3 regions of the Streptomyces sclerotialus genome follow, and region 1 is predicted to be linked to each of the others. Evidence: riboswitches for the same ligand, from Rfam matches in the RefSeq annotation. Region 1 holds a riboswitch; each other region holds the start of a gene.
What was found. Region 1 has a riboswitch for cobalamin ahead of AAC944_RS12075 (SCO2321 family membrane protein). Riboswitches for the same ligand answer to the same signal wherever they lie in the genome.
Positions count from the first base shown of each region.

Region 2: it holds a riboswitch for cobalamin, as region 1 does, so the genes downstream of both, AAC944_RS31480 (ABC transporter ATP-binding protein) here and AAC944_RS12075 (SCO2321 family membrane protein) in region 1, are expected to answer to the same signal.
Region 3: it holds a riboswitch for cobalamin, as region 1 does, so the genes downstream of both, AAC944_RS24225 (ribonucleoside-diphosphate reductase subunit alpha) here and AAC944_RS12075 (SCO2321 family membrane protein) in region 1, are expected to answer to the same signal.

Region 1 is NZ_JBFOHP010000002.1:2,714,981-2,724,764, forward strand. It holds gene AAC944_RS12050 (ABC transporter transmembrane domain-containing protein) at 1-879, opposite strand, end outside; gene lanKC (class III lanthionine synthetase LanKC) at 1,196-3,829, opposite strand; partial or broken gene AAC944_RS12065 (aldehyde dehydrogenase family protein) at 4,153-4,455, opposite strand; partial or broken gene AAC944_RS12070 (MBL fold metallo-hydrolase) at 4,456-4,575, shown strand; cobalamin riboswitch at 4,680-4,819, shown strand; gene AAC944_RS12075 (SCO2321 family membrane protein) at 4,997-6,256, shown strand; gene AAC944_RS12080 (SCO2322 family protein) at 6,253-6,957, shown strand; gene AAC944_RS12085 (energy-coupling factor transporter transmembrane component T) at 6,954-8,117, shown strand; gene AAC944_RS12090 (ABC transporter ATP-binding protein) at 8,114-9,760, shown strand.
Region 2 is NZ_JBFOHP010000002.1:7,146,577-7,156,360, forward strand. It holds gene AAC944_RS31445 (methyltransferase domain-containing protein) at 1-395, shown strand, start outside; gene AAC944_RS31450 (aminoglycoside phosphotransferase family protein) at 340-1,329, opposite strand; gene AAC944_RS31455 (ATP-binding cassette domain-containing protein) at 1,366-3,072, opposite strand; gene AAC944_RS31460 (SigB/SigF/SigG family RNA polymerase sigma factor) at 3,743-4,558, shown strand; tRNA gene AAC944_RS31465 (tRNA-Met) at 4,773-4,846, opposite strand; gene AAC944_RS31470 (Rossmann-fold NAD(P)-binding domain-containing protein) at 4,991-5,977, shown strand; gene AAC944_RS31475 (DUF72 domain-containing protein) at 6,007-6,897, opposite strand; gene AAC944_RS31480 (ABC transporter ATP-binding protein) at 6,970-7,635, opposite strand; cobalamin riboswitch at 7,688-7,860, opposite strand; gene AAC944_RS31485 (CPBP family glutamic-type intramembrane protease) at 7,993-8,982, shown strand; gene AAC944_RS31490 (ABC transporter substrate-binding protein) at 9,047-9,784, shown strand, end outside.
Region 3 is NZ_JBFOHP010000002.1:5,445,670-5,455,453, forward strand. It holds gene AAC944_RS24220 (ribonucleotide-diphosphate reductase subunit beta) at 1-28, opposite strand, end outside; gene AAC944_RS24225 (ribonucleoside-diphosphate reductase subunit alpha) at 28-2,502, opposite strand; cobalamin riboswitch at 2,657-2,787, opposite strand; gene mctP (monocarboxylate uptake permease MctP) at 3,041-4,657, opposite strand; gene AAC944_RS24235 (DUF3311 domain-containing protein) at 4,732-5,001, opposite strand; gene AAC944_RS24240 (YbdD/YjiX family protein) at 5,312-5,533, opposite strand; gene AAC944_RS24245 (carbon starvation CstA family protein) at 5,701-7,854, opposite strand; gene AAC944_RS24250 (GntR family transcriptional regulator) at 8,020-8,781, opposite strand; gene AAC944_RS24255 (extracellular solute-binding protein) at 9,024-9,784, shown strand, end outside.

The DNA of each region.
Region 1 (9,784 bases):
GTGGCCGACGACCGTGCCGACGCCCGCCGCGAGCACGGCGTACCGGGCGGCGGCGAGCAGGTCGCCGATGCTGAGCGCGCCGTTCAGCAGCCGCAGTCCGCCGACGGCGAGCACGGCGATCTGCACCAGCGGGATCAGCGCGGCGGCCTGGGCGGTGGTCCGGCCCTGCACCCGCCACATGCGGTGGCCCTGGCGGGAGAGGGCCGGCAGGGGCTTGAGGATGCGCGCGGCCTCGCGTTCGTGGCTGCCGGCGGCGGCGATGGTGCGGGCGCCGCCGACCGCTTCCAGCAGCCGTGCCGCGATGTCGCCCTGGATCCGCTGGTACTGCGCCACGCAGTCCCCCGTCTCGCGGACGAAGGCGCGCATCAGCAGCGCCAGCAGGGGCAGTCCGACGACGAAGGCGGCCGCGGTCCACGGGTCGAGCAGGGCCAGCGCCACCAGCGCGCCGACGGGGGTGAGGGCCGTGGCGGCGGTGGCGGCGAGCGCGGTGGGCGCGGTGCCGGCCGTGGCGGCGTTGCCCACGATGCGCGACACCAGGTCGCCGGTCTCGTGGCGGTCGGTGGCGGTGGGCCCGGCGGCCAGCACGCCGCGCAGCGCCCGGCGGCGCAGCCAGACGGTGGCGCGGGCGTCCGTGGTGCCGGTGAGCAGCCCGTCGAGCGTGCCGAGGAGGACGAGCAGTGCGGTGAGTCCGGCGCAGGCGAACAGCCAGGGCTGGGCGGGGCGGCCGTCGAGCAGCAGGTCGAGGGTGTGGCCGAGGACGGCCGGGAGGGCGAGACCGACCGCGGCGCCGCCGGTGGTGAGCAGCAGGACTGCCGAGGCCCGGGGGGCGCTGTGGCGCAGCGCGCCGAGCAGCAGCCGGTCGGCGGGTTTGGCGGTCACGGTTCTTCCTCCCGGACGAGCGGTTGAGCTGAGCTGAGCTGATGAGCTGTACCTGACAGGGCGGTACGCAGGCGTAGGGGTGGAGCGGGGAAATGGTGTGCGTGCGGCTCCTGGGAGCCGCACGCACACCGGTCCGTACCGGATCGGCCTCGCCGGAGCAGACCGGGCGACAGGGGCGGTGGCCGCGCCGTACCGGACCGGACCTCACGGTCCGGTGCGGGAACGACCGCCTCCCCTGCCGTCGCCGGCCTGTTATCACCTCACGGTCCCTGGCCGACAGGTTCCGGGACGAACCCGTTCAGGGGCGGTGCGCCGGTCAGAGGCGCAACGCGTTCGGTTCGGGCAGCGGCGGGAGGAAGGGCAGCTGTACGGGCTCCTCGTGCAGCGCCGAACCCAGGGCGAGGAGACAGCCGGCCGTCCCGGTGGACAGGTCCATCGAGAGCCGCATCAACTGGTCCCCGGGGAAAGCCAGTTCTCCTCGGTACGGCATGGTGTACCAGCTCAGGTCGGCGATCTGCGCGGCGAGCGCGGCCTCGACCTCGGGGTCGGGCGTCGTGGTACGGGCCAGGTGCAGCACCATGCCGGCGCGGCCCCTGAAGAGGCCCGGCTGCGCGTAGAAGCGGGCCTGCGCGGCCGGCAGCATCGCCATGCGCGCCTCCTCGAACTCCGCGTCGGCGCGGTGCGTGAGGTAGTCGTCCAGGACCATCGCGATGCCCACCGAACCGGCACCGAGGTACGGCATCGTGCGCCAGCCCTCGTCGACCAGCAGCGTGCCGCGTTCGTTGCGGACGCACCGGGCGAGGTCGCTGCGCAGTGCCTGCGCGGCGAGGTCCAGCAGCCCGGGGTCCCCGGTGCCTTCGTACAGCCGCAGGAAGAGCAGCGCGGGGCCGCTCGCGCCGCGCAGCAGCCCGGCCCGGTTCGCGCAGCTCTCCAGCCGGTCGGCGGCGTGTCCGGCCGCCTCCAGCGCACGGTCGCGCAGTTCGCGTGCGCCGCGTTCGCGCGCCAGGTGGTCCAGGGTGAGACCGATGCCGGCCAGCCCGCCGTACAGGTCGGGCGCGAGCCGGTACCACTTCTCGGCGAGCACCCGCTCGATCAGCTCGTCGGCCCGTTCGCGGTGGCCGAGCCGGTCCAGGACGTAGGCGACGCCGGCGAGTCCGTCGTAGCACCCGAGGGGGGTGCCGAGGGGAGGCGGAGCGGTCTGCCGCAATAACCACTCCTCACCCTCCTCGAACCCCTCGGCACCCGTCTCGGAGAGCGCGTACAGGACACCGGCCGCCCCGTGGGCGATGCCGAGTCCGCCGCCGTCGGCGAACTGGGCGACGTCGCCGGGGAACAGGCGGTCCGTGCGCTCGGGTGTGGCCGAGGCGAGGATGCCCCGGACCATGGACTCGCGGCTGCGCGGCCAGTCGGCCGGATCGCAGACGTACGGTTCGCGGGTGTCGACCGCGACGAGATGGCGGGCCTGCGCGGGGCGCCGGATCCGGGCCTTGACGGGCTGGGGCGCGCAGATCGTCCGCACGGCTTCCTCCAGGAACCCGGGCGGTACGCCGGGGAACTCGCGGGCGATGGTCTCGGCCAGGTCCGTGGCCTTGTCGCGCTCGATCGCCAGCAGCGTCGTCATCGGCAGGAACAGCGCGAGGCGCAGGCAGGCCAGCGCGTACCGGTCGATGTCGTAGCCGGTGCGGTCGCGCGGGGCGACGAAGCAGGGGTGGGCGAGGGACTGCCGGGGCCGGTCGGCGGCGTCCGTGGCGGCCTCGAAGTCCAGCAGGGTGACGCTCTGTTCGTCGGGCGCGACCATGACGTTGAACATGTGCAGGTCGTTGAGGACCAGGCCACGGCGGTGCACCGCGGTGACGGCCTGCTCGACGGCCGCGTGCATGCCCACCGCCCACTCGGTGTAGGAGGTCAGCTCCTCCGGGTCGGGGTCGGCGGTCAGCAGCGGGTGGCGCTCGGCCATGCAAGCGTTCAGCGGCTTGCCCGGGATGTTGTCCACGACCAGGAAGCGGTGCTCGCCGACGGTGAACCAGTCGCGCACCTCCGGGGCCACGTCGAGGCCCGACAGCCGCTGCAGCGCCGCGCGTTCGCGCTCCAGCCGGGTGACCGCGTCGGCGCCGTCGGCGGCAAGCCCGGCGTGCGGCCTGGCCTCCTTCAGGACCACCCGCTCCCCGGTCGTCCGGTCCCGGCCGACGTAGACGCCGCCCCCGTTGGAGAAGTGCAGCGCCGATTCGACGGCGTACGGCAGGTCGGCGACGGTGGTAGCGTTGCGCGCCTCCAGGTGCGGGGCCAGGAAGTCCGGCAGCCGCACCCACTCGGGCGGCCGGAAGGCGGGCTCGTGGCGGTCGGGGACCAGCCGGCCCTCGGCGTTCTCGATGGCGGGCACCAGCGCCCCGGTGCCGTCGACGCAGTACCGCCGCGCGAACCCGCCGTACCGCACGTACAGCGGGCCGTCGTGCCACCGCAGGTCGCTGAGGATGGAGGGGCCCGGCTCGCCGTCCAGCAATGAGCCCAGCTCCTCCAGAATGCGATGGCATTCCGCCTCGTCCAGCGGGTAAATGGTGGCAAATTTGCCGCTCGACGCCCGGTCCGCGTATTTGGAATTCCGCAGCCGCAGCGGTCGCGGACCCGGCACGAATTTGAACGGTACGGCCCGGGAGACGCAGTAGTCCCACACCTTGGAGGCAATCTTCTCCGCATTGTCCGGGCAGGCCGACACATGTACCTTCCACCCCTGGGCCGGCCTGCCCGGACGCGGGTTCCCCTCGCTGTCCACGGGATTCACGTGGAGCCAGTCCCCGGAGAGGAAACAACGCCACCCTTCGGGGACCGCGCGCTGCGCCGCTTCGTACACCGCACTGTCGTCAGCTGCGGCACCTTCCCCGACGGACAAACGGTCCGGGGTTTCATAGAAATACCTGTCAGCCAGGCAGTACACCTCGTACCGCTTGTCCATCGTCTCCCCCCTCGGCGGCGTGGAGAAGAGATTTCCACGTGCAAGGGGGAGTGGACAGTCACAGACGTCATGAGGTCACCGTGAGGAACGCATGAGTAACTCTAAGTACGAACCAGCTGGTCGCACGCACGTTCGCCTGGCGTTACTCCTCCGGCGGGAAGAGTGCTTCCCCGGAGACGGCCTCCGTAATCAGGATCGCCTCGACCGGACAGCTTTCGGCCGCCACCAGCACCGCCTCCCCGGCGTCCACCTCGCCCTTCACCGGGTGGGACTGCCACGCGGAATCCAGCCGGAACCCCTCCGGCGCCGTGCTCGCGCACAACCCCCGCCGGGAGGTGGATCATCTTGTGGTCCAGGTACGCGCCGTACCCTTCGGGGCCGGGCTCCCGCCCGATGCCACTGTTCTTGCAGCCGCCGAACGGCCCGAGCGTGTCCAGGCCGAAGGTGTTCACGGAGTACGTGCCGGTCCGCACCCGGCGCGCCACCTCGATGCCGCGCTCGACGTCCGCCGTCCACACCGGCCCCGACAGCCCGTGGTCGGAGTCGTCGGCGATCCGTACCGCCTCCGCCTCGTCCTCGTACGGCAGCAGACAGATCACCGGCCCGAAGATCTCCTCGCGGGCGGCCCCTACGGCTCGCGCACCATCGCCCTCTCCGAGGCCGAGACCCATCTGCGGCGGCTGGTGAAGCGGGGGCCGGCCGAGCCGGTGCCGGGCACGGACCCGGTGGCGTACCGGGCGGTGTGAGGCGGACGCCGTCCGAGCCGTGTGGAGCGGGCTCCTTCCGGACGCCTGGCGTACGGGCCGCCGTACCCGTCCCGTACGTGCCGCGGACCGGCCGCTACCCGCCGGTTAAAGTGTTGCGACAAGTTCATTCGTGCCCGACCGGGGGAAGCCGGTGGAAAACCGGCGCTGACCCGCAGCCGTGAGCCCTGGCGCGCAGCAGCGCGCCGGAGTGAGCCGGAACACCCGGCGGGGCACACCCAAGGCTCCCGCGTACCGTACGGCCGCCCTCCCTCGGCCACCCGGCGCGCGGCACCGTCGAGGTATACGGAGCTGAGCCCGGTGCCACCGCGCCCGCGCACGCCGCGGACGTGGTGCGGCGGAGCGCGGCTGCGTGACCTCCCACCTCGCGCACCCCGCGAACCGACCGAGAGGCACCGACCCCATGGCCATCACGGCCCGCTCCCTCGCCGCCCCGGCGCGCCGCTGCGCCGCGGCCCTGGCCGCCGCCGTGCTGTGCGCGGCCGCTGCCCCCGCCGCGTTCGCCGACACCCCGGCGCCCAGCGCTTCCCCGAAGCTCCCGAAGGGCCTGTACGGCAGCACGGACCCGAAGTACGACGGCGTCTGGCGCCAGTCGCTGGCGCTGCTGGCCCAGGACACCGCGGGCGTGCGCCCGGCGGACCGGGCCGTGGACTGGCTCGCGGGGCAGCAGTGCGCCGACGGCGCGTTCACCGCGTACCGCGCCGACGAGAAGCAGGACTGCGACGCGAAGACGATGCGGGACACCAACCAGACGGCCGCCGCCGTCCAGGCGCTGGCCGCGGTCGGCGGGCACGCCGACACGGTACGCAAGGGCGTCTCCTGGCTGAAGTCCGCGCAGAACGACGACGGCGGCTGGGGCTCGGCGGCCGGCGCCCCGAGCGACGCCAACTCCACCTCGATCGTGATCGGCGCGCTGACCGCCACCGGCACGAAGGCCTCGGCGCTGCCCGAGAAGGACGGCACGTCGCCGTACGACGCGCTGCTCACCTTCCGGCTCGGCTGCGACGTGAAGGAGGCGGACCGCGGCGCGTTCGCGTTCCAGCCCAAGGACGGGAAGCTCACCGCCAACGCGGACGCGACGGCGGCCGCGGTGACCGGGGCCGTGGGGAAGGGCTTCGTCGTCGAGCCGGGCGGGCACGCCGCGAAGAAGACCTCCTGCGAGGAGGCGGCCGAGGACGCCCAGGGCGCCGCGAACTCAGGCGCCGACCACCTCGTCTCCGTCATGGACGCGCACGGCCACCACCTGATGTCCGCCATGCCCGGCGCCGAGGACCAGCCGGACGTCGGCACCACCGCCGACGCCGTGGTCGCACTGGCGGCCGCCGGCCGGCCGGACGACGCGAAGCAGCCGCTGGAGTGGCTCCGCGGGCACTCCGCCGCCTGGGCGAAGCAGAGCGGCCCCGCCGCGTACGCGCAGCTGATCCTCGCCGCGCACGCCACCGGCGCCGACCCGCGCGACTTCGGCGGCACGGACCTCGTGGCCAAGCTGAACGCGACCGGACCGAAGCCCGCCTCCGACGGGTCCGCTTCGCAGGCGGACGAGAAGGACGCCGAGCAGGACGGCGGCGGCATCTCGGTGTGGTGGGTCGTGCTCGTCGGCCTGGCGGCGGGCGCGGGCATCGGCTTCCTGCTGAGCGGCCGCAGGAAGCAGAACCAGCTGTGAGGAACGCCGTACGGTTCGCGCGCGGCGCCGGCGCCCTGGTCCTGGCCGGTACGGCCACGGGCCTGGCCGCCGCGCCCGCGCACGCCGAGGAGTACCGCTACTGGTCCTTCTGGACGGCGGACGCCACGGCACACGGGAAGAGCGGCTGGTCGTACGCCACCGAAGGGCCCTCCACAGCGCGCCCCGAGGACGGCTCCACGGCCGGCTTCCGCTTCACGGTCAGCGCCGATTCCGCGCGCGCCGCGGCCCCGCGTCCGGCGGTCGACTTCGACGCGGTCTGCGGCGGGACGAAGGCCGCCGAGGGCCGCAAGCGGGTCGCGGTCGTCGTCGACTTCGGGACGAAGGCGGACGCCCCGAAGGGCGGGACGCCGCCCGCGGCCCGGACGGAGTGCGCGCGGGTGCCCGAGGACGCCAGCGCCGGAGAGGCCCTCGCCGCGGTCGCCGCACCGCTGCGGTACGACTCCGGTGCGCTGCTGTGCGCGATCGCCGGCTACCCGGAGAAGGGCTGCGCCGAGCAGGCCGGCGGGCCGGCGGAGGAGTCCGCCGACGCGGCCTCGCCCGGCGACGGCGCGACCGGCGACGGCGCGACCGACGGGGACACCGGTGCCGGCGGGCCGTCCACCGGCCTGATCGGCGGCATCGCCGCGGTCGCCGCCCTCGGCGCCGCCGCGGTGTGGCAGGCCCGGCGCCGGCGCCGATGACCGCCCCCGACCGGCTGCGTGCACCCCTCGCCGCCCGGGGGCGCGCGCTGCACGCCGGGGCGTGGTGGCTGTGGGCGCTGGGCCTGGCGACGGCCGCGTCCCGCACCACCAACCCGCTCCTCCTCGGGCTGCTCATCGGCGTCGCCGGGTACGTCGTCGCGGCCCGCCGCACCGACGCGCCCTGGGCCCGTTCCTACGGCGCCTTCGTCAAGCTCGGCCTGGTCGTGCTCGCCATCCGGCTGGCCTTCGCCTTCGTGCTCGGCTCGCCCGTGCCCGGTACGCACGTCCTGGTCACGCTCCCCGAACTGCCGCTGCCCGACTGGGCCCGGGGCGTCCGGATCGGCGGCCGGGTCACCGCCGAAGGCATGGTCTTCGCGCTGTACGACGGGCTGAAGCTGGCCACGCTGCTGATCTACGTGGGCGCCGCCAACGCGCTCGCCAACCCGGCCCGGCTGCTCAAGTCCCTGCCCGGCGCGCTCTACGAAGCGGGCGTCGCCGTCGTCGTCGCGATGACCTTCGCCCCGAACCTGGTCGCCGACGTCCAGCGGCTGCGCGCCGCACGCCGGCTGCGCGGCCGCCCCGACCGCGGCCTCAAGGCACTGCTCCAGGTCGGACTGCCGGTACTGGAAGGCGCACTGGAGCGCTCGGTGGCGCTCGCGGCGGCCATGGACGCCCGCGGATACGGCCGTACCGCACAGGTGCCGCGCGCCGTCCGGCACACCACCACCGCACTCACCCTCGGCGGCCTCCTCGGCATCTGCGCCGGTACGTACGGGCTGCTCGCGGCCCAGGGCGCCGGTTACGGACTGCCGGTGCTGGCCGCCGGGCTCGCCGCCGCGCTCGCCGGGCTGTGGCTCGGCGGCCGGCGCTCGGTCCGCACCCGCTACCGGCCCGACCGCTGGGGACCGCGCGCCTGGCTGGTCGCGGGCTCCGGCGTGGCGGTGGCCGCGCTGATGATCTGGGCGAGCGGGTACGCGTCCACGGCCCTGCACCCGCCGGCCGTACCGCTGACCGCACCGGCGCTCCCCCTCTGGCCGGCCCTGTCGGTCCTGGTGGGCCTGGTACCGGCGTTCGTCGCCCCGGTACCGGCGAACCCGCCGACGAAGCCCGCGAAGCAGCGCCCTCAGCACCCGAAGGACCCGAAGGAGACGACGACGTGATCCGGTTCGAGCAGGTGTCGGTGACCTACGCGGACGCCGGTACGCCCGCCGTCCAGGGGATCGACCTGACCGTCCCCGAGGGCGAACTCTGCCTCCTCGTCGGCCCCTCCGGCGTCGGCAAGTCGACCGTCCTGAACGCCGTCTCCGGCCTCGTACCGCACTTCACCGGCGGCACCCTGCACGGCCGGGTCACCGTCGACGGCCGCGACACCCGCACCCACCGGCCACGTGAACTGGCCGACGTGGTGGGCACGGTGGGCCAGGACCCGCTCTCCCACTTCGTCACCGACACCGTCGAGGACGAGCTGGCGTACGGCATGGAGTCGCTCGGCCTCGCCCCCGACGTGATGCGCCGCCGCGTCGAGGAGACCCTCGACCTCCTCGGCCTCGCCGCCCTCCGCGACCGCGCCATCACCACCCTCTCCGGCGGCCAGCAGCAGCGCGTCGCCATCGGTTCCGTCCTCACCACCCATCCGAAGGTGCTGGTGCTGGACGAGCCGACCTCGGCCCTGGACCCGGCCGCCGCCGAAGAGGTACTGGCCGTGCTCCAGCGGCTGGTCCACGACCTCGGCACGACGGTCCTGCTGGCCGAACACCGGCTGGAACGCGTCGTCCAGTACGCGGACCAGGTCATCCTGCTGCCGGCGCCCGGCGCCGCACCCGTCATCGGCGACCCCGCCGAGATCATGGCGGTCTCCCCGGTTCACCCGCCGGTCGTCGCCCTCGGCCGGGCGGCGGGCTGGTCACCGCTGCCGCTGACCGTGCGGGACGCCCGCCGCAAGGCCGGCGCGCTGCGCGAGCGGCTGGCCGGGCGGTCCCCGGCGTCCCCGGGCGCGGCCGCCGGAGCGCCGCCCTCGGCCGGAGCCGCCGCCGCGCCGGTCGCCGAGGCCGCCGGGCTGTCCGTACGCCGCGGCCGCATCGACGCACTGCACCGCGTCGGCCTGGCCGTACGCCCCGGCGAGACCGTCGCCCTGATGGGCCGCAACGGCGCGGGCAAGTCCACCCTGCTCAACACGCTGGTCGGCAGGCACGAGCCGGCCGCGGGCTCGGTACGGGTGGGCGACGCCGTGCCGCACCGCACCGGCCCGCGCGAGCTGCTCCGCCGGGTCGGCCTGGTACCGCAGGAACCGCGTGACCTGCTCTACGCGGACACCGTCGCCGCCGAGTGCGCGGCAGCGGACTCCGACGCGGGTGCCGCGCCCGGCAGCTGCCGCGCCCTGGTCACCCGGCTGCTGCCCGACGTACCGGACGGCACCCACCCCCGCGACCTCTCCGAAGGCCAGCGCCTCGCCCTCGCGCTCGCGATCATCCTCACCGCCCGGCCACCACTGCTCCTGCTGGACGAGCCGACCCGCGGCCTGGACTACGCGGCCAAGGCCCGGCTGGTGACCGTGCTGCGCGGGCTCGCCGCCGAGGGCCACGCCATCGTCCTGGCCACCCACGACGTGGAACTGGCGGCGGAGCTCGCCCACCGCGTCGTCATCCTCGCCGACGGCGAGATCGTCGCGGACGGCCCGACCGCCGAGGTCGTGGTCTCCTCCCCGTCCTTCGCGCCGCAGGTCTCCAAGGTCCTCGCCCCGCTGCCCTGGCTCACCGTCCCGCAGGTCACCCACGCGCTGGCCGCAGCGGAGCACACGGCATGAGCGGGGAAGAACCCGGCATGAGCG
Region 2 (9,784 bases), 4.4 Mb from region 1:
TACTGGAGGACGCCGACCCGGCGCTCCAGCCGCTCAGCTGCCTGGACGAGCACGGTCACGCGGAGCGGCTGGCCAACCGGCTGCGGCGGGGCTTCCGCGAACTCCTGGCCCGGCGCGGCGCCGACCTGGCCTTCGGGCGGACGCTGCCGCGGCTGCTGCGCGAGGCGGGCCTCACCGACGTGGCGGCCGACGCGTACTTCCCGGTCACCTCGCCGGCCTGCGACGCCCTGGAGGCCGCGACCGTACGGCAGCTCCGCGGCCGCCTCGTCGAAGCCGGCCTCGCCACCGAGGCCGAGATCGAGGAGCACCTCGCCAACGTCACCGCGGGACGGCTCGACCTCACGACGGCACCGCTGGTCTCCGCGTGGGGCCGCAAGCCGGGCGGGGAGCGGTGACCGGCCCGGCTCGGAGCCGTGTGCTGCCGCCGCCCGCCCCGTCGGAGGTGAGCTCGCCGATCACATGGCGCGCGATCGCCGCCATACGCGGGTTGCTCTCCCGGTAGTTGCGCAGTTCCAGGAGCGCGACCGACAGCGCCCAGCCGCGCCCGCGCGCCCAGGCCGCGTCGTCCGCCGCCACGGCGGCCCGGAAGACCTCGCGCGCGCCGGCCGGCAGCAGATACCACGCCGCGAGCAGGTCGACCGCGGGATCGCCGAGCCCCAGGCAGCCGAAGTCGATGACGGCGCTCAGCCGCCCGCCGTCGACCAGGACGTTCCCCGGCTGGAGGTCCGCGTGGATCCAGACCGGCGGCCCGGCCGGCCCCGGAGCCCGCAGCGCCGCGTCCCACACGGCCGTCGCCGCCACCGGATCGACGCAGCCGCGCAGCGCCTCGAGGGCGTCACGTGTCGCGGCGTCCCGGTCCGGCAGCGGCTCACTGCGGTACGAGGGCGGACCGTCCGCCGGATCGGTCCGGCGCAGCGCCGTGACGAACTCCCCCAGTTCTGCGGCGAACAGCGCGGGGTCCTCCACCGCCACGCCTGAATCGGGAGCGCCGCGCCCGACCGCCGGGTTCGCGCCCGGCAGCCAGCGGTGGACGGACCAGTCCCAGGCGAACCCCTCGGCGGGCGTTCCCAGGCCCAGTGGTACGGGGACGGCCACCGGCAGCCGCGGGGCGAGCCGCGGCAGCCACCGGTGCTCCTTCACCACGTCCGCCGCGGCGCCCGCCGCGCGGGGGAGCCGGACGACCATGTCCGCGCCGAGCCGGTACATGGCGTTGGACGTCCCCGCCGTCCCGACCGCCGCGACGGGCAGCTCCGCCCACTGGGGGAACTGCGCGGCGAGCAGCCGCCGTACGAGGGCCGCACCGACGCCCGGCTCCGCGCCGTCACCCATGGAGACCTCCCCGTCCCGCCGTCCTCGCCGACGGCACTATGCCTGCCCGGAAGCCGCCCCGGCCACGGGATTTCCGCGGTCCGTGCCGTCGGCGGCCCGTGCGGCGGCCGCCGTGGCGCCGGTCCCGAGCGTGAGATGGGGCCAGTGCGCGGTGTCACGCCGGAGCCGGCGGTCGTGGGTGGCCACCACCACCGCGGCGGCCGTCGCTTCGAGGGCTTCGGTGAGCTCGTCGACCAGGGCGATCGAGAGGTGGTTGGTCGGCTCGTCCAGCAGCAGGGCGTGCGGCCGGGCGGCCAGCGCGAGGGCGAGGTCCAGGCGCCGCCGCTGTCCCATGGACAACTCCCGCACGGGCCGGTCGGCATCACGCCGCGCGAGCAGTCCCAGCTCCGCCAGGCCGACCGTCTCGTTCCCGTCGAGCCGGCCCGCCGTGACCAGCGCGGTGATGTGCGTGTCGTACAGCTCGTGTGCGCGGCGCCGGCCCGCCGCCGCGGACTCCTGGCACAGCAACTGGACCCGCACGTGCCGGGCGTGGCGCACCTGCCCGGAATCCGGCTCCAGGCGCCCGGCGAGCACGGCGAGCAGGGTGGACTTGCCCGCCCCGTTGCGACCGGAGACCATCAGCCGCGAGCCGGACCGCAGCGTCACGTCGGCGGGTGCGGTGAGCCGGCCGGCGACGGTGACGCCCTCGGCGCGTACCAGGGTCACCCCGGCCCGGGCGGGCAGTGCGGGCGCGGCCAGGCGTAGTGGCGGCTCGGGCAGTGACACCTCGTGGCGCCGGAGGTCCTCCTCGCGGCGGTGCACCGAGCGGACCAGCCCCGCGGCACGCGTGGCGCGCTGGTGCTTGCCCGTGCCCTTGTCCGGCCGCCAGCCGGTGACCAGACGGTTCTGCGCGGCCGTCAGGTCCGCCGCCAGCCGGGCGTGCTCGGCCTGCTGCCTGCCGTACTCCTCCTCCCAGCGCAGGCGGGCGGCCCGGCGGCCGGCCACGTAACCGTCGTAACCGTTGCCGTACACGGCGGGGCGGCCGTCGCTGCTGGGGTCGAGGTCGACGATCGTGGTGGCGACGTCCTGGAGCAGCGTACGGTCGTGGCTGACCACCACCACACCGCCCGGCCACCGGGTGAGGCGTCCGGTCAGGTAGTCCAGACCCGCCTGGTCGAGGTGGTTGGTCGGCTCGTCCAGCAGCAGGAAGTCGTAGGCCGCGCCGAGCAGGCACGCCAGGCGTACCCGGTAGCGCTGCCCCACCGACATCGTCACCAGCCGCCGGTCGCGGTCGGTCACCGCGCCGAGCGCGTCGAGCGCGACCGTCACGCGCCGGTCGGCGTCCCACGCCTCCAGTGCCTCGGCCGCCTCCAGGGCGGCCTGGTACGACGCGTCCGCGTCCGCGCGCCCCTCGGCGAGCGCCACCGCGCTCTCGTCGAGGGCGGCCAGTGCGGCACGCGCGTCGGCGAGATGCCCGTCGATGACGTCGCCGACCGTACGGTCCTCGTCGGCGTCCATCTCCTGTTCGGCGCTGCCCAGCGTGCCGACGCGCCGGACGGAACCGGCGTCCGGGGTCAGGGCGCCGGCGAGGACGTGCAGCAGGGTCGACTTGCCGCAGCCGTTCTCGCCGACGACGCCCCAGCGCGAGCCGGGGGAGACGGTCATGTCGACACCGGTGAGGACGGGACGGCCGCCGCGGACGAGGCGGACGTCGGAAGCGGTGAGCTGTGCGCGGGCACGCGCGGGAAGGGTGCGGGTGTTCATGATTCTCCGGATCAGGACACACTCCACCCGCCGGGCGGCGGGGAGCGGTCCTCCTGTGATGAGGACGGAAGGCCGGCGAAGCGGGCCGTGGACACAGCAAGCGGCCTGCTGCCTCGGTCACTTCACGAGGAGCGGGCGGCCGCGTGTTCCGTCACAGGAAGTAGAAGAATCTCACGCTCCTACGGTAACAGGGGCGAACCGGACCGTCTCGCGAATTCAGCGGAGCGGCCGATCCGAGACGCGGGAAAGAGCTCCCGCAAGGCCGTTCAGCACGGACACCGGACGCCCGGCGAAAAATTTTCAGCGGGTTGTTTGCCGGGGCAGGCCGGGGGCAGCAGGGACTACGTGCTTCGGCCCGTAGGCACGCCCCGTGGGAGCAGTGTGACTTCCGCCCGGCGAGCCTGCCTGGCCACGCTCCCACGGGTGAATGAAGTGTCCTGAAGAACGACTTGCTGACCCAGGAGCCCGGACCATGCTCGTGAAGACGCAGAACACAGTTCAGATCGATGACCGTCAGCTCGCCGGCGCGGCGGAGCAGGCGTCGGACGGAGCGGTGGCACCGCAGGGCGGCACGGAAGCACGGGCCGCGCGGCGACGCGCCGACCAGGCCCCGAACCGGCCGCCGAACAAGCCCCGCGGCATCAAGCGGCAGCGCCGGAGTGCGCGGGCGGTGACGCCGGCCGCTCCCCAGCGCCGCGGCCGGCACCCGCACGACGACGCTCCCGACACCGCCGAGGACTTCCGCCGCCTGGTCGCCCTGCCGGACGGCCCCGAGCGGCAGGAGCTCCGCGGCCGGGTGATCAGTGCCTGGCTGCCGATGGCGGAGCGCCTCGCACTCCGCTTCCGCAACCGCGGTGAGAACCTGGAGGACTTGCAGCAGGTGGCCGCCATGGGGCTGGTCAAGGCGGTCGACCGCTACGACCCCGCGCACGGCAACGCCTTCGAGAGCTTCGCCGTACCCACCGTGATCGGCGAGATCAAGCGCCACTTCCGGGACCACATGTGGGGTGTGCACGTGCCCCGCCGGGTCCAGGAACTGCGCAACCGCGTACGCGCCGCCCGTCAGGAACTCACCAGCAGCATCGACGACCACGGCCCTACCCCCGAGCAGATCGCCGAGCACACCGGCATGCCCGTCGAGGACGTGCTGCTCGGTTCGCAGGCCCTGAACAGCTTCAGTCCCCTGTCCCTGGACGCGGAGCTGCAGAACAGCGACGACGGCTGCTCGCTCGCCGACACCCTCGGCACCCCGGAGGCCGGCTTCGACCTGGTCGTCGCCCGGGAAGCGGTCAAGCCGTACCTCACCAAACTCCCCGAGCGCGAAAAGGAGATCCTCTACCTGCGGTTCTTCCGCGACATGACGCAGAGCCGGATAGCCGAGCGGCTGGGCCTGTCCCAGATGCACGTCTCCCGCATCATCTCCCGCACCTGCCGCCAGATCGCCGACCGCATCGGCGAGAGCCGTGGCGAGCGTGCCGCGGCGTGAGGACGGCACGCCTGCTCACGATCCGGGTCCGGTCAGCGGCGTACCGACTCCTGGTACGCCGCGGCCGCCCGGCGCCGGCCGCACCCGGCCGGCACACCGTCCGCCGGCCGAGCGCGGCCGGCGAGGCGGCCTGAACGCCACACCTCGATGACACCTCGGTGACACCGAAAGCAGCCGGCCCCTCGACGAGTGTCGAGGGGCCGGCTGCGATGAGTAGCGGGGACAGGATTTGAACCTGCGACCTCTGGGTTATGAGCCCAGCGAGCTACCGAGCTGCTCCACCCCGCGTCGGTGAATGCAACCCTACGCTATGGTCCGGTCGAAAGCCCAATCGCGGCGGAGGCGGGGCACCGCCGCGCGGCACCGTCACTGTGAACTCCGCTGACAGCGAACCGCGTTCGGGGAACGGGCGGGCGGTGCTTGGGTGGCGCAATGGAGATCTTGGTGCTGGGTGGGACGGCTTGGCTGGGGCGGGAGCTGTCGCGACAGGCGATCGGGCGCGGCCATCAGGTGACGTGCCTCGCGCGAGGCGAGAGCGGAGGGGTGGCGGACGGCGCGGTGCTGGTGTGCGCCGACCGGCGCGACCCGGCGGCGTACGCGCCGCTGGCCGGCCGTGACTGGGACGCGGTCGTCGAGGTGTCGTGGCAGCCCGGGTTCGTCCGCGGGGCGCTCGACGCACTGGGCGGCAGGGCCCGGCACTGGGTCTACGTCTCGTCCATCAGCGCGTACGCCTCGCACGCCACCGTGGGTGCCGACGAGTCCGCTCCCCTCCTCGCTCCCACCGGCCGGAGCGAGGCCGGCCGTGAGTCGTACGGCGAGGCGAAGGCCGCCTGCGAGGAGGCGTCGGCCGCTGCCGTGGGCGACCGTCTCCTCGTGGTGCGCGCCGGTCTCATCGGAGGACCCGGGGACCACAGCGGGCGTTCCGGCTACTGGGTGGCCAGGGCCGCGCGCGATCCGCTGGGGCCGATGCTGGTGCCCGACGTACCGGACATGCCGACCCAGGCGGTCGACGTGCGGGACCTCGCGGCCTGGGTGCTCGACGCCTCGGAGGCGGGACGCGCCGGGACGTACGACGCCGTCGGGCCGGTCGTGCCGTTCGCGGAGTGGATCGAGCTGTCCCGCGCCGTCGGCGGCCACACCGGCCCCGTGGTCACCGCGGACTCGGCCTGGCTGCTCGCGCAGGGCGTGGCCGAGTACATGGGGGCCGAGTCGCTGCCGATGTGGCTGGTCGAGCCGGGCTGGCAGGGGTGGTCGGCGCGCAGCGGCGCCGCGGCGCGTGCCGCGGGGCTGCGCCACCGGCCCCCGGCGGAGCTGCTGGCCGACACGTTGCGCTGGGAGCGGGAGCAGGGCCTGGACCGCGCGCGCCGGGCCGGGCTCAGCGCGGCGCGCGAGCGCGAGCTGCTCGACGCGCTCGGCTGACGGCGGCGGGGCCGGCCGCGGTGTGGTGTTCAGCCGCGGTGGCCGGCGCCGGCCAGTAGGTGCTGCATGTGTTCCGCCGCGCGTACCGCCGCGTCCCCGCAGCAGTTGTTGAAGAGGACGTGGACCCGGTCGGTCCGCGCGGCCATGTCGTGGATGCGCGGTACCCACTCCGCCAGCTCCGACGGTGCGTAGGCGTAGCGGAAGCGGTCCTCCTTGCTGCCGCTGCCCCACGAGGCGCTGCGGCCGTGGAAGCGGACCACCGCCGTGTGCGCAGAGGTCACCGGGGTGACCGGCGGGACGGAACGGGGGAGCGTCCGGGTCATGTCCACGGCCACGGCCGCCATGCCCAGCTCCGCGAGAAGCGCCGTCGTCCGCTCCGCCTGGTCCCCCTGCCACCAGGCCGGGTGACGGAACTCGACGGCCACGGGCCACCCTTCGGTCCGCTGCCGGCATGCGGTGAGGAACGTCTCCCACCGGCTGCCGGGCGCGCACCACGGCGGGAACTGGAAGAGGAGCGTGCCGAGGCGGCCGGCCCGGCGCAGCGGCTCCAGCCCCTGTCCGAACCGGTCCCAGACCTCGTCGAGCAGCGCCGGGTCGGTGCCCCGCGCGGCGCCCGGCCGCTCGCGTGCCGGCCGTAGGCCGGGCGGGAGCGCGTGCGGTGCAGTGGGGTGCCCGGTGAGCAGGGAGAACGCCTTCACGTCGAAGCGGAAGCCGTCCGGTGTGCGCTCCGCCCACAGTGCGCTGTTCCGCGCGCTGGGCAGTGCGTAGTACGTGGCGTCGACCTCCACGACGGGGAACCGCTCGGCGTAGTACCGCAGCCTGCCTTCCGCGTCCCGGCGTCCCCGCGGATACCAGCCGCTGCGTACCAGCGCCTGGTCCGTCCACGAACACGTACCGACCGCGATCCCACTGCTGTTCATGGCGCCCGCGTACCCCGTGTCGCGGGGAGCAGCCGTGCTGCGTGGCGATCGGCGTTCCAGCGGCCTTCCCGGTCACCGCCCCCGGCCCGTCCCGGAGGCAGGCGGGTGAGCGGGGGCGGACGTGTGCGTGTGCAGGAAGCGGATGTGGGGCCGGTCCTCGGGCCCGGACCGGGTGATGCGCGCGCGTACCCCGTACACGCCCGCGACCATCGTCTCGGTCAGCACCTCCTGCGGGGTGCCGCCGGCCACCACCCGGCCCTCCTTGAGGACCACGAGCTGATCGCAGTACATCGCCGCCAGGTTCAGGTCGTGCAGCGCGATGATGCTGGTGAGGCGGAGGCCGGCGATCAGGTTCAGCAGGTCGAGCTGGTGCCGGATGTCCAGGTGGTTGGTCGGCTCGTCCAGCAGCAGTTCACGCGGCTCCTGGGCGAGGGCGCGGGCGATCTGGGCCCGCCGGCGTTCGCCGCCGGAGAGGGTGTGCCAGTGCCGGTGTGCCTTGTCGGCCATGCCGGTTCGGGCCAGTGCGGTACGGACGGCCTCCTCGTCCGCCGCCGACGCCGGCGTCCATGCGCTGCGGTGCGGGACGCGGCCCAGGCGTACGACGTCCAGTACCGTCAACGCGCTCCGGGTTTCGGCCTGTTGGTCGACCACGGCGACGCGCCGGGCGACCGTCCGGCGGCCCGTGTCACCCAGCCGGCGGCCGTCGAGGGTGACGGTGCCGGAGTCCGGGGCGAGCACTGGCGAAGCCCGGTCTGCGGTGTTCCCCCCGGCGCGGCACGCACCGGAGGCCGCCAGCAGGTCTTCGGACTCGGGGTCACCCGGACGGGACGCCTTCCCGGACCGCGTGCGCCGTCCAGTGGCCGATGCCCCGCCCGTCACCCTCACCGCTGCGCGTCAGTTCCGGATTCGCACCGGATTCCCTGACCCATACATGTGCACATGCGCATGCAAGGTACGACTGGCCCACGCAGCTACCACAGGCACTTCACGGCACCGGCCGGCGACCGGAGGTGGGAGCTCCCGCCCGCGTAGACCGAAGGATGTAGCCGGCTTTCCCTCCTGAGCAGGAGGTCGGAGGCGGTGCCGACGGCGACGATGCCAGAGGTACGAGTCGGCGACACGAGGTACGAACGCGAGGTCCGGGCAGGTATGCGGCGGAGCGGGACGATCAGAGAACGACGGACGGCGGACCTTCCCCGCCCCGCCCCCACCACGTCGCGTACGGCGGCGGTGGGCCGGGCCCTGGCCGGTGGTCTGGTCATGGCCGTCGCGCTGGGATGCGGTACGACCCTGGGCACGGCCGTCGCCGACCGCGTCGGTGCCTCGGGCCTGGCGGCGCGCCTGATCCCGGCCGCACTCGTCAGTGTGCTCGCCGTGCCGGTCGTCGTCGCCGTGCACCGGCGCCGCGCGGCGGCTCCGCTCGGTTTCGGCGGCCCCGGCGCGAGCGTACGGGCGTTCCTGACGGGCGTCGGCGTGACGGCGGCAGCGGCGGCACTCGTACTCGGCGCGGCCACGGCGGGCGGGATGCTGCGCTGGTCGAGTCCGGACCTCGGCACCCTCGCCGGGTTCCTCGTCTCCAACGCGGTGGTCGCCCTGCTGCTCGAAGCGCTGCCGGAGGAGACGACGCTGCGCGGCCACACCTGGACCGCCCTGCGCGAGCGCTTCGGCGGCACGGTCACCGCACTGGGCACCACGGCGGTGTTCCTGCTGGTGCCGGCGGCGTCGACGGTCGTGGAAGCCGGGACGGCCCGGCTGCTCGGCCGGGCTCCGCAGCCGATCGGCTTCGCGCCCGACGGGCAGCCCCCGGCCGACTACCTGATCCTGCTGGCGGTCTTCGGGCTGACCCTCGTCGCGGCCCGTACGGCCGTGCGCCGGTCCCCGCTCTGGGCCGCCATCGGGGCCCACCTGACGTTCCTGAGCGTCAATCGCCTCCTGCTGGAGGGCGACGCGCGGGGCGCGGGCTGGTCGGCGGAGCTCATGACGCCGGACGCGGTCCTGCTCGTACCGGCGTACCTGCTGCTCGCCGCCGCCGGATTCGCGGTGTGCAGGCGCTTCGGCCGCGGTCCGGAGAACGGGAACTATTGAAAACGATTGTCATCGTGTTACCTTTTCCCGTCTCCTCTTGACCGTCCCTTTACCGGAGAGTTCCGTGCGCCTGCCCGCCCGCCTCCTGTCCCTAGCCGTGGCCTCCGTACTGCTCACCGGCTGCTTCTCGGCGTCGTCCGGTCCCGGTGGCACGTCCTCCGAAGGTGAACGGATACGCGTGGCGATGATGCAGCCGCCGCGTTCGGGCCTCTCCCCGCTCTCCGACGACGCCTTCAAGCTCTCCCGCTGGTCCACGGCCGAGACGCTGGTGAAGCTGGACGCGGACGGGAACGCGAAGCCCGCGCTGGCCACCGACTGGCGGCGCGACGGCCGCAGTTGGACGTTCACCATCCGGGACGGCGTCACCTTCCACGACGGCACCCGGCTCACGCCCGAGGCCGTCGTCCGCTCCCTGACCAGGGCCGCGACCGCTTCCCCCAAGCCCCGCATCCTCGACGGCGTCGAGCTCACCGCGAAGACCCGGGGCGACTCGGTCGTCGTCACCACCGCCGAGGAGGACCCGCTCGTCCCGCAGCGCCTCAGCTCGCCGCAGCTGTCGGTCCTCGCGGCCAGGGCGTACGGGAAGAAGACGGTGGACCCGGTCGGCGCGGGCACCGGCCCCTTCGAGCTCACCGACGTCCACGGCACCTCCTCGGCGACCCTCGACCGTTACGACGGCTACTGGGGTCGCAAGGCCCAGGCCCCGGGCATCGACGTGACCTTCGTACCCGACGGCACGGCGCGGGCCGCGGCGCTGCGCAGCGGCGAGGCCGACATCGTGGAAGCGGTGCCGGTCTCGCAG
Region 3 (9,784 bases), 2.7 Mb from region 1:
AGTGGTGGTCGGGCGACGGATTGGGCATTACTGGCAGGCCTCGCAGGACTCGGGGTTTTCCAGGGAGCAGGCGATCGCTTCCGGATCGGCCGCCTGCTGGGGGACGGTGGCGGTGGCGGTGGCGCCCGTACCGCGCGCGGCGCTGACATCAGCGGCTGACGCCGCGCGCGCGATCCGGGTCGCCGGACGCGACCGCAGGTAGTACGTGGTCTTGATGCCGCGCTTCCAGGCGTACGCGTACATCGAGCTGAGCTTGCCGATGGTCGGCGCCGCCATGAACAGGTTCAGGGACTGGCTCTGGTCCAGGTACGGCGTGCGGTCGGCGGCCATGTCGATCAGCGCGCGCTGCGGGATCTCCCAGGCGGTGCGGTACAGCGCGCGGATCTCCTCGGGGATCCACGGCACGTCCTGCACGGAGCCGTTGCCCTCGCGCAGCGCCTCACGGGTCCGCGCGTCCCAGCTGCCCGCCTTCTTCAGGTCCTCCACCAGATACGCGTTGACCTGCAAGAACTCCCCGCTCAGCGTCTCGCGCTTGAAGAGGTTGGAGACCTGCGGCTCGATGCACTCGTACACGCCGGCGATGGACGCGATGGTCGCGGTCGGCGCGATCGCGAGGAGCAGCGAATTCCGCATGCCCGTCTCCGCGATACGGGCGCGCAGCGCGGCCCAGCGGTCCGCCCAGCGCGGCTCGGCGTTCGGGTAGTGATCGGGGTGCAGCACACCGCGAGCCGTGCGCGTCGCGGACCAGTTCGGGTGCGGCCCGTGCCGCTCCGCGAGGTCCGCGGAGGCCTCGTACGCCGCGAGCATGATCCGCTCGGAGATCCGGGTGGACAGCTCACGCGCCTCGGGCGAGTCGAACGCCAGCCGCAGCCGGAAGAAGACGTCCTGGAGCCCCATCAGGCCCAGGCCCACCGGACGCCAGCGCGAGTTGGACGCGCCGGCCTGCTCGGTCGGGTAGAAGTTGATGTCCACCACGCGGTCGAGGAAGGTCACGGCCGTACGGACCGTGGCGTCCAGCTTCGCCCAGTCCATCGCCTCCTCCCAGCCGGCGGCCTCGTCGCGGAGGTGCGCCGCGAGGTTGACCGACCCGAGGTTGCACACGGCCGTCTCGCCGTCGTCCGTGACCTCCAGGATCTCCGTGCACAGGTTCGAGGAGTGCACGACTCTGCCCGGCTCCGCCGTCTGGTTCGCGGTGCGGTTGGCGGCGTCCTTGAAGGTCATCCAGCCGTTGCCGGTCTGCGCCAGCGTCCGCATCATCCGCGCGTACAGCGTCCGGGCCGGCACCGCCTTGACGGCCTTCCCCGCGGCCTCCGCCTTCCGGTACGCGGCGTCGAACTCCGCGCCGTACAGATCCACCAGCTCCGGCGCGTCCACCGGCGAGAACAGCGACCAGTCCTGGTCGGCCTCGACCCGGCGCATGAACTCGTCCGGGATCCAGTGCGCGATGTTCAGGTTGTGCGTCCGCCGCGCCTCCTCACCCGTGTTGTCCCGCAGCTCCAGGAACTCCTCGATGTCCGCGTGCCAGGTCTCCAGGTACACGCAGGCCGCGCCCTTGCGACGACCGCCCTGGTTCACCGCGGCGACCGACGCGTCGAGCGTCCGCAGGAACGGCACGATGCCGTTGGAGTGCCCGTTCGTGCCGCGGATCAGCGAACCGCGGGCACGCACCCGGGAGTACGACAGACCGATGCCGCCGGCGTGCTTCGAGAGCCGCGCGACCTGGTGGTACCGGTCGTAGATCGAGTCCAGCTCGTCCAGCGGCGAGTCCAGCAGATAGCAGGAGGACATCTGCGGATGACGGGTGCCGGAGTTGAACAGCGTGGGGGAGGAGGGGAGGTACGAAAGGGTGCTGGTCAGCCCGTACAGCTCGGCGACGTCCGCGAGCGCCCGCGCGGAGCGGTCCTCGGCCAGGCCGCACGCCACCCGCAGCAGGAAGTGCTGCGGCGTCTCGATGACCTTCCGGGTGATCGGGTGACGCAGCAGATAACGCGAGTACACCGTGCGCAGGCCGAAGTAGCCGAACCGGTCGTCGGCGCCGTCCGTGAGCGCCTCGTCGACCAGCGCGTCCAGCGCGGCGGCGTGCGTGCTCACGAACGCGGCCGTGGAGTCGGCGATCAGGCCCTCACGGTGGCCCGTGGCGACCGACGCGGCGAACCCCGTCGCGCCCTGGCTCGCGGCCTCCTCGGCGATCGCGGCCGTCAGCAGCCGCGCGGCCAGCTTGGAGTACTGCGGCTCGTCACCGATCAGACCGGCGGCGGCCTCCATCGCCAGCTCCCGCAGCTCCGCCTCGTCCGAGCCGGCGTGCCGGCCGCGCAGCGCGGCCGCGGCGACCTTGCCCGGGTCGGTGGCCGGCAGGTCAGCGGTGAGGTCGGTCAGGGTGCGCAGCAGGGCCGCGCCGGGGCCGTCGTGGCCTTGCGCGGGCGCCGGCCGGGCCTCCTGTGCCGACTGGGCCTGTTGTGCTGACTGCGCCTGTTGTGCTGACTCCGCGGGCGCGATGGTCACCTTGTGCTCTCCTCACTCGGCCGGCGCCGGAGGAGGGGTGACGGAGGCGTACGGGCAGCCGCGCCGGACGCCTTGCCGGGCACGCGGGCACACCACGCAGCGTCCACCGGCCCAACCCACGGAGCCCGGACGTCTCGACGCCCGCACCGGGACGGCTACGGGCGTACCGTCGGCAGGTCATCGGACTTGCTGAGTGCGCAGATACCCACTCAGCACACCGTTGCGGGACAGTTCCGGATTCGCACCGGATTCCCCTGCGGCGACAGCGAGGACGAGCATACATCTTGTGTCGCCCCTCGCGACCAATCCCATATCTTGTGTCGCCGTGCTGCTGTGCGTACTGCTGTGCGTACTGCTGTGCGTACTGCTGTGTGTACTGCTGTGTGTACTGCTGTGTGTACTGCTCTGCGTGCCGCGGTACGTACGGATGGTCACGGCCCGCGGGTGCCCTGGCAGGGCGGCCGTGGTGCAGCCGGGCAACGACAACGGGCCGCCGGTTTCCACCGGCGGCCCGTCGGCCTCACGCACACAGGCGGGGTCAGTGGGCGGATCCCGCCGTGGCCGGCGGCAGCTCCACCTGCACGCCCTTGTCACCGGCGTCCGCCGTGTAGTCCTCCGGCGAGGTCTCGTCGACCCCGGCCGGCGCCTTCACGGCCCGCAGGACCACCGTCAGCACCACCGTGACCAGCGCGTTCAGCACGAACGCGGTCAGGCCGATGTAGCCGATCTCGCCGATACCGGGAATCTCCGCGTTCGAGCCGCCGAAGTGCTTCTGCGTCGGGCTCGCCACGCCGTACGCCGCGACCGTGCCGTACACCATGCCGACCGCCCAGCCGGCGAGCAGCGCCCAGCGGTGGAACCAGCGGGTGAACAGGCCACCGACCAGCGACGGCATGGTCTGCAGGATCCAGATGCCGCCCAGCAGCTGGAAGTTGATCGCCACCGTCTTGTCCATCGTCAGGACGAACGCCAGCGCGCCGACCTTCACCAGCAGCGACACCAGCTTGGCGACCTTGTGCTCCTGCGCGGGCGTCGCGCCCGGCTTGAGGAAGTCCTTGTAGATGTTGCGGGTGAAGAGGTTCGCCGCGGCGATCGACATGATGGCCGCGGGCACCAGCGCGCCGATACCGATCGCGGCGAACGCCACGCCCGTGAACCAGTCGGGGAACATGTTCTCGAACAGCTGTGGAATCGCCAGCTGCCCGTTCTGCACCTTGATGCCGGCCGCGATCGCCATGAAGCCCAGCAGCGCGAGGAGGCCGAGCATCAGGGAGTACAGCGGCAGGATGGTGGTGTTGCGGCGGATCACGTTGCGGTTCTGCGAGGACAGCGTCGCCGTGATCGAGTGCGGGTACATGAACAGCGCCAGCGCCGAGCCGAGCGCCAGCGTCGCGTACGCCCACTGCGCGTTCGGACCGCTCGCCAGCTCTCCGCGCGGCTTGCCCGTGGCCGGGTTGGTCTCCGCGAAGGCGTCCCCCGCCACGTGGAAGATGTGCTCGAAGCCGCCCAGCTCGATCGGGATGTAGATGATCGCCACGGCGATGACGAGGTAGATCAGACCGTCCTTGACGAACGCGATCAGCGCGGGCGCACGCAGCCCGGAGGAGTAGGTGTAAGCGGCCAGCACGCCGAAGGCGATCAGCAGCGGCAGGTCCTTGATGAACCAGTTCGTGTTCTCCCCGCCGCCGACGCCCATCACGTCCAGAACGGCCTGGATGCCCACGAGTTGCAGCGCGATGTACGGCATCGTGGCGAGGATGCCGGTGAGCGCCACGGCCAGCGACAGGGCCTTGGAACCGAAGCGCCCGCGCACGAAGTCCGAGGTGGTGACGTACCCGTGCTTGTGCGACACCGACCACAGCCGCGGCAGGAACGTGAAGATCAGCGGATAGACGAGGATCGTGTACGGCACGGCGAAGAAGCCGGCAGCGCCTGCCGCGTAGATCGCCGCGGGCACCGCCACGAAGGTGTACGCCGTGTAGAGGTCGCCGCCCAGCAGGAACCACGTCACCCACGTACCGAAGCTACGGCCGCCCAGGCCCCACTCGTCGAGGTTGTCGGACTGCTCGGCCTTGCGCCAGCGCGCGGCCAGGAAGCCCATGATCGTCACGGCGACGAAGAAGAAGACGAAGACGGCGAGCGCGATGCCGTTCACGCCGCCGGCCGCGTCCGCCGCGAGGGCGTGGCCGACGGGAGCCTGCGCTCCGAGCGTCTCTGTTGCCAGGGTCATCACTCGGACACCCCGTCCTTGCGGGCGCGCAGCGCACGCTGCTCACGCTGCACGAGCTTGTACGCGACCATCGTCAGCGCCGTCGAGATCAGCACCCACAGCATCTGGTACCAGTAGAAGAACGGGATGCCGATCAGGGTCGGTTCGACCTTCGCGTACGAACTCACCCACAGCATCGCCACGAACGGAGCGAGCAGGCACAGGCCGGCCACCACACGCGTGGGCGTGACGATCGGCCCGGATCCGGGTGTTTCGGCTGGCTCTGTCATATCCGCTACTCCGTCCCTGGCGATCATCTGTGCAATGGCCGGAAATCTAAGCGCCAGGGGCAGTTGACGTCACCCACTGTCCGCATATCGGTACGGACACGGTTCGGGCCGGGAAGGGTGACGGGCGGGGTTGCATGGGGGTGCGGGGTGCGGGGTGCGGAGTGCGGGGTGCGGGCAGGGCTTCGGGGGTGGAGTGCGGGTGGGGCTTCGGGGTGGGGGCGGGGGGCGTCCGGGGGCTGGGAGCTGGGCCTTCGGGGGGCTCCCCCCCGCCCCGCCCCCTCCCCACCCCCTCCCCGCACCCCCCTCTCTCTCAGCAGCAGCGGAAGCCCGCGCGGGGGTCGCCCTCCCGGGCGTCCGTGCGACGGCGTTCGAACTCCCGGCGGCTGGGCACCGGGGCGTCGGGATCGTGTCGACGGAGATGCCCGACATACCGCTCGTACGCCGACTCACCGGTCAACTCCCGTACGTACCACCGCACCCCGCGCCCCCACCGCGCCACCGCGGCCCCCCACCGAGACCTCCGGCCCGGCATCCGCGCCACCTCTCCCATACGCGCTCCCCTCGTCTCCCGAGCCGTACGCGGTACGTCCGCCGCCCACGCGGCACGCGCTGCGTCCGTCGCCCGGGCCGTATGCGCATCGTCCGCGTCCCAAGCCGTACCCGCTGCCCCCGTCATCCGTGCGGCCCGCTCCGGGCCCGTCATGTCCGCGCCCCCTCGTGGCCGTCCCCGGTTGTGGCTGCGGCCAGTTCCGCCTTCTCCTCCCGTGTGGCTATCAGCCCTGCGGGGGCCACGATGCGTGAAGCGACGTACGGTGCTTCCTTCAGCGGCGTCGCGTCCGGTGTGCGGACATGGCGTATGCACATACGGGCCGCGTCGGCGATCACCACCACGATCAGCAGGGCCAGCACCGCCGACAGCACGCCGTCCACCGTGGAGTTGGTGACGACCGTGTGCATGTCGTCCATCGACTTCGCGGGCGGCAGCACCTTCCCCGCGTCGATCGCGTCCTGGTAGATCGCGCGCTGCGTGAAGAACCCCACCTTCGGGTCGCCCGAGAACACCTTCTGCCAGCTCGCCGTCAGGGTGACCACCGCGTCCCAGGCCAGCGGGACGCCCGTGACCCACGCCCACTTCAGCCGGCCGGACTTCACCAGCAGCGTCGTGCACACCGCCAGCGCGACCGCCGCCAGCAGCTGGTTGGAGATGCCGAAGATCGGGAAGAGCTGGTTGATGCCGCCCAGCGGCTCATGGACGCCCACCCAGAGGAAGTACCCCCACAGGCCGACCACGGCCGCGCTGCTGAGGATCAGCCCCGGCTTCCAGCTGATGTCCCGGAACGGCCGGTACGCGTTGCCCAGCATGTCCTGGAGCATGAAGCGGCCGACCCGGGTGCCCGCGTCCAGCGCCGTCAGGATGAACAGCGCCTCGAACATGATCGCGAAGTGGTACCAGAAGGCCTTCATCCCGGCGCCGCCCACCACCTGGGAGAAGATCTCCGAGACGCCGACGGCCAGCGTCGGCGCGCCACCCGTCCGGGACAGCAGCGTCTGTTCCTCCACGGCCTTGGCCGCCGCGGCCAGCTGGTCGGGGGAGATGGCGTAACCGAACTGGGCGACCGCCTGGGACGCGGACTGGACCGTGTCACCGATGACACCCGCCGGTGCGTTCATCGCGAAGTACAGGCCGGGGTCGATGACGGACGCGGCCACCAGCGCCATCACCGCGACGAAGGACTCCATCAGCATCGAGCCGTAGCCGATCATCCGGATCTGGGTCTCCTTCTGCACCATCTTCGGCGTGGTGCCCGAGGAGATCAGCGCATGGAAGCCCGACAGGGCACCGCAGGCGATGGTGATGAAGGCGAACGGGAAGAGGGAGCCGGCGAAGACCGGGCCGTCGCCGCGGCTCGCGAAGTCCGTCACCGCGTCCATCTTCAGCGTCGGCAGGGCGATCACCACGCCCAGGGCCAGCAGCCCGATCGTGCCGATCTTCATGAAGGTGGAGAGGTAGTCACGGGGCGCGAGCAGGGTCCACACGGGGAGCACCGAGGCGATGAAGCCGTACGCGACCAGCCAGATCACCAGGGTCTTCGGCTGGAGGGTGAAGGTGTCGGCCCAGGAGGACTCCGCGACCCAGCGGCCGCCGACGAGCGCGAGGAGCAGCAGGGCGATGCCGATGAGGGAGACCTCGGTGATCCGCCCGGGGCGGAGGAAGCGGAGGTAGACACCCATGAGGAGGGCGATGGGGATCGTCATGCCGATGGAGAACGTGCCCCAGGGCGACGCGGCCAGCGCGTTGACGATCACCAGCGCGAGCACGCCGAGCAGGATGATCATGATGGCGAAGGCGGCGAGCAGCGCGGCGGCCCCGCCGAACGGACCGATCTCCTCGCGCGCCATCTGGCCCAGTGACTTGCCGTCCCGCCGGGTGGAGAAGAAGAGCACCACCATGTCCTGCACGGCACCGGCGAAGACCACTCCGGCGATGATCCAGATCGTGCCGGGGAGGTAGCCCATCTGTGCCGCGAGCACCGGTCCGACCAGCGGGCCCGCGCCCGCGATGGCCGCGAAGTGGTGGCCGAGCAGGACCCGGCGGTCGGTGGGGTGGAAGTCGATGCCGTTGTTCAGCCGCTCGGCCGGGGTGGCGCGGGTCTTGTCGACCCGCAGCACGCGTGTGGCGATGAAGCGGGAGTAGAAGCGGTAGGCGATGGCGTACGTACCGAGCGCTGCGGCCACCATCCAGGCCGCCGACACCTCCTCGCCGCGGCCCAGTGCGAGCAGGGTCCAGCCGGCCGCGCCGATCAGCGCTACCGCTGTCCAGATGACGATCGTTCGGAGTGATGTCGTACGCACTGGCCGGCCTCCCGTTCCGACGGTGACGGAAGGACGGTAGGGCAGGTGCTGTGACGTGCGCCATACCCTGTGGATAACCCGGGTGACGGGGATGAGCGGTTCCGTTCGCCCCGCCGGACGGGCCGCCGGGGCCCCGCCGTACCGCCGGCCGTCCGGCCGCCGCGGTCAGTCGTTCGGCCGCTGCAGCCGGGCCACGAACTTGTACCGGTCGCCGCGGTAGACCGAGCGCACCCACTCCACCGGGCGGCCCTGGTGGTCCAGGGAGTGCCGGGAGAGCAGCAGCATCGGCAGGCCCACGTCCGTGCCCAGGAGTCCGGCCTCGCGCGGGGTGGCGAGGGAGGTCTCGATGGTCTCCTCGGCCTCCGCCGGGCGGACGTCGTAGACCTCGGCGAGCGCGGTGTAGAGGGAGGTGTACTTGACCAGATTGCGGCGGAGCGCCGGGAAGCGCTTGGCCGAGAGGTGGGTGGTCTCGATGGCCATCGGTTCGCCGCTGGCCAGCCGCAGCCGTTCGATGCGCAGCACCCGGCCGCCCGCCGCTATGTCCAGCAGCCCGGCCAGCCGGTCGTCGGCGGTGACGTAGCCGATGTCCAGCAGTTGCGAGGTGGGCTCCAGGCCCTGGGCGCGCATGTCCTCGGTGTACGAGGTCAGTTGGAGGGCCTGGGAGACCTTGGGCTTGGCGACGAAGGTGCCCTTGCCCTGGATGCGCTCCAGCCGTCCTTCGACGACCAGTTCCTGCAGGGCCTGCCGTACGGTCGTCCGCGAGGTGTCGAACTCCGAGGCCAGGGTGCGCTCGGGCGGTACGGGCGTGCCCGGTGGCAGGGTCTCGGTGATCTCCAGCAAGTGCCTCTTGAGCCGGTAGTACTTGGGCACCCGGGCGGTGCGCGCGGCTCCGCCGCCGGACTCCGCGCCGGCCCCGTCGGTCTCCATGGTCCGCCCTTCCGACTCCACTCGTGCTGTCGTCACCGGCTCCTCCGTGCGTAGCGGCTCACATCGTGGCACGGGTGGGGTGCCGATGCTCCCCCGCAGGTCCACACCTGCCGGATGTCGGTCCGGTAACGGAGCCGACTGCGACTCTTATACACCTCTTGACACCCCTAAAGGTCTAGGCCAAGCTGCGGGCACTGGTCTAAACCATTAAAGACCACACCCAGCCATTAGGGGAGTGTGCTGTGAAGCGTGGGCTGATCGCGGCGACGGCAGTCGCGGGAATGCTGGTAAGTGTCGCGGCCTGCGGGTCCGGCGATTCGGTGGGGGCGGACGACAAGACGCTCACCGTATGGGCCATGGACGGCTCCACACCGCCCGGCTGGACGAAGGACGTCAAGGCGGCCTTCGAGAAGAAGACCGGTGCGAAGCTGAAGATCGAGATCCAGAAGTGGAACGGCATTCAGCAGAAGATCACCACGGCGCTCTCCGAGGAGAACCCGCCCGACGTCATCGAGGTCGGCAACACCCAGACCCCCGCCTACGCCAAGACCTCGGGCCTGGCCGAACTGGACGACCTCAAGAAGGAGATCGGCGCCGACTGGACGCCGTCCCTGAACAAGTCGGCCGTCTACCAGGGCAAGCAGTACGCCGCCCCCTGGTTCGCCGCCAACCGCGTCGTCATCTACAACAAGAAGATCTGGGCCGAGGCCGGCATCAAGGACACGCCGAAGACCCGCAGCGAGTTCTTCAAGGACCTGGAGCAGATCCAGCGGAAGACCGACGCCGAGCCGATCTACCTGCCCGGCCAGAACTGGTACTTCTTCGACGGCCTGACCATCGGCACCAAGGCCGACCTGGTGAAGAAGCAGGGCGGCAAGTGGGTCTCCAACCTCGCCGACCCCAAGGTCGCCAAGGCCATGGACATCTACAAGCAGTACCAGTCCTTCAGCAAGGCCCCCAAGGACAAGGACGAGGCCACCCCGCAGCAGGGCGAGGTCTTCGC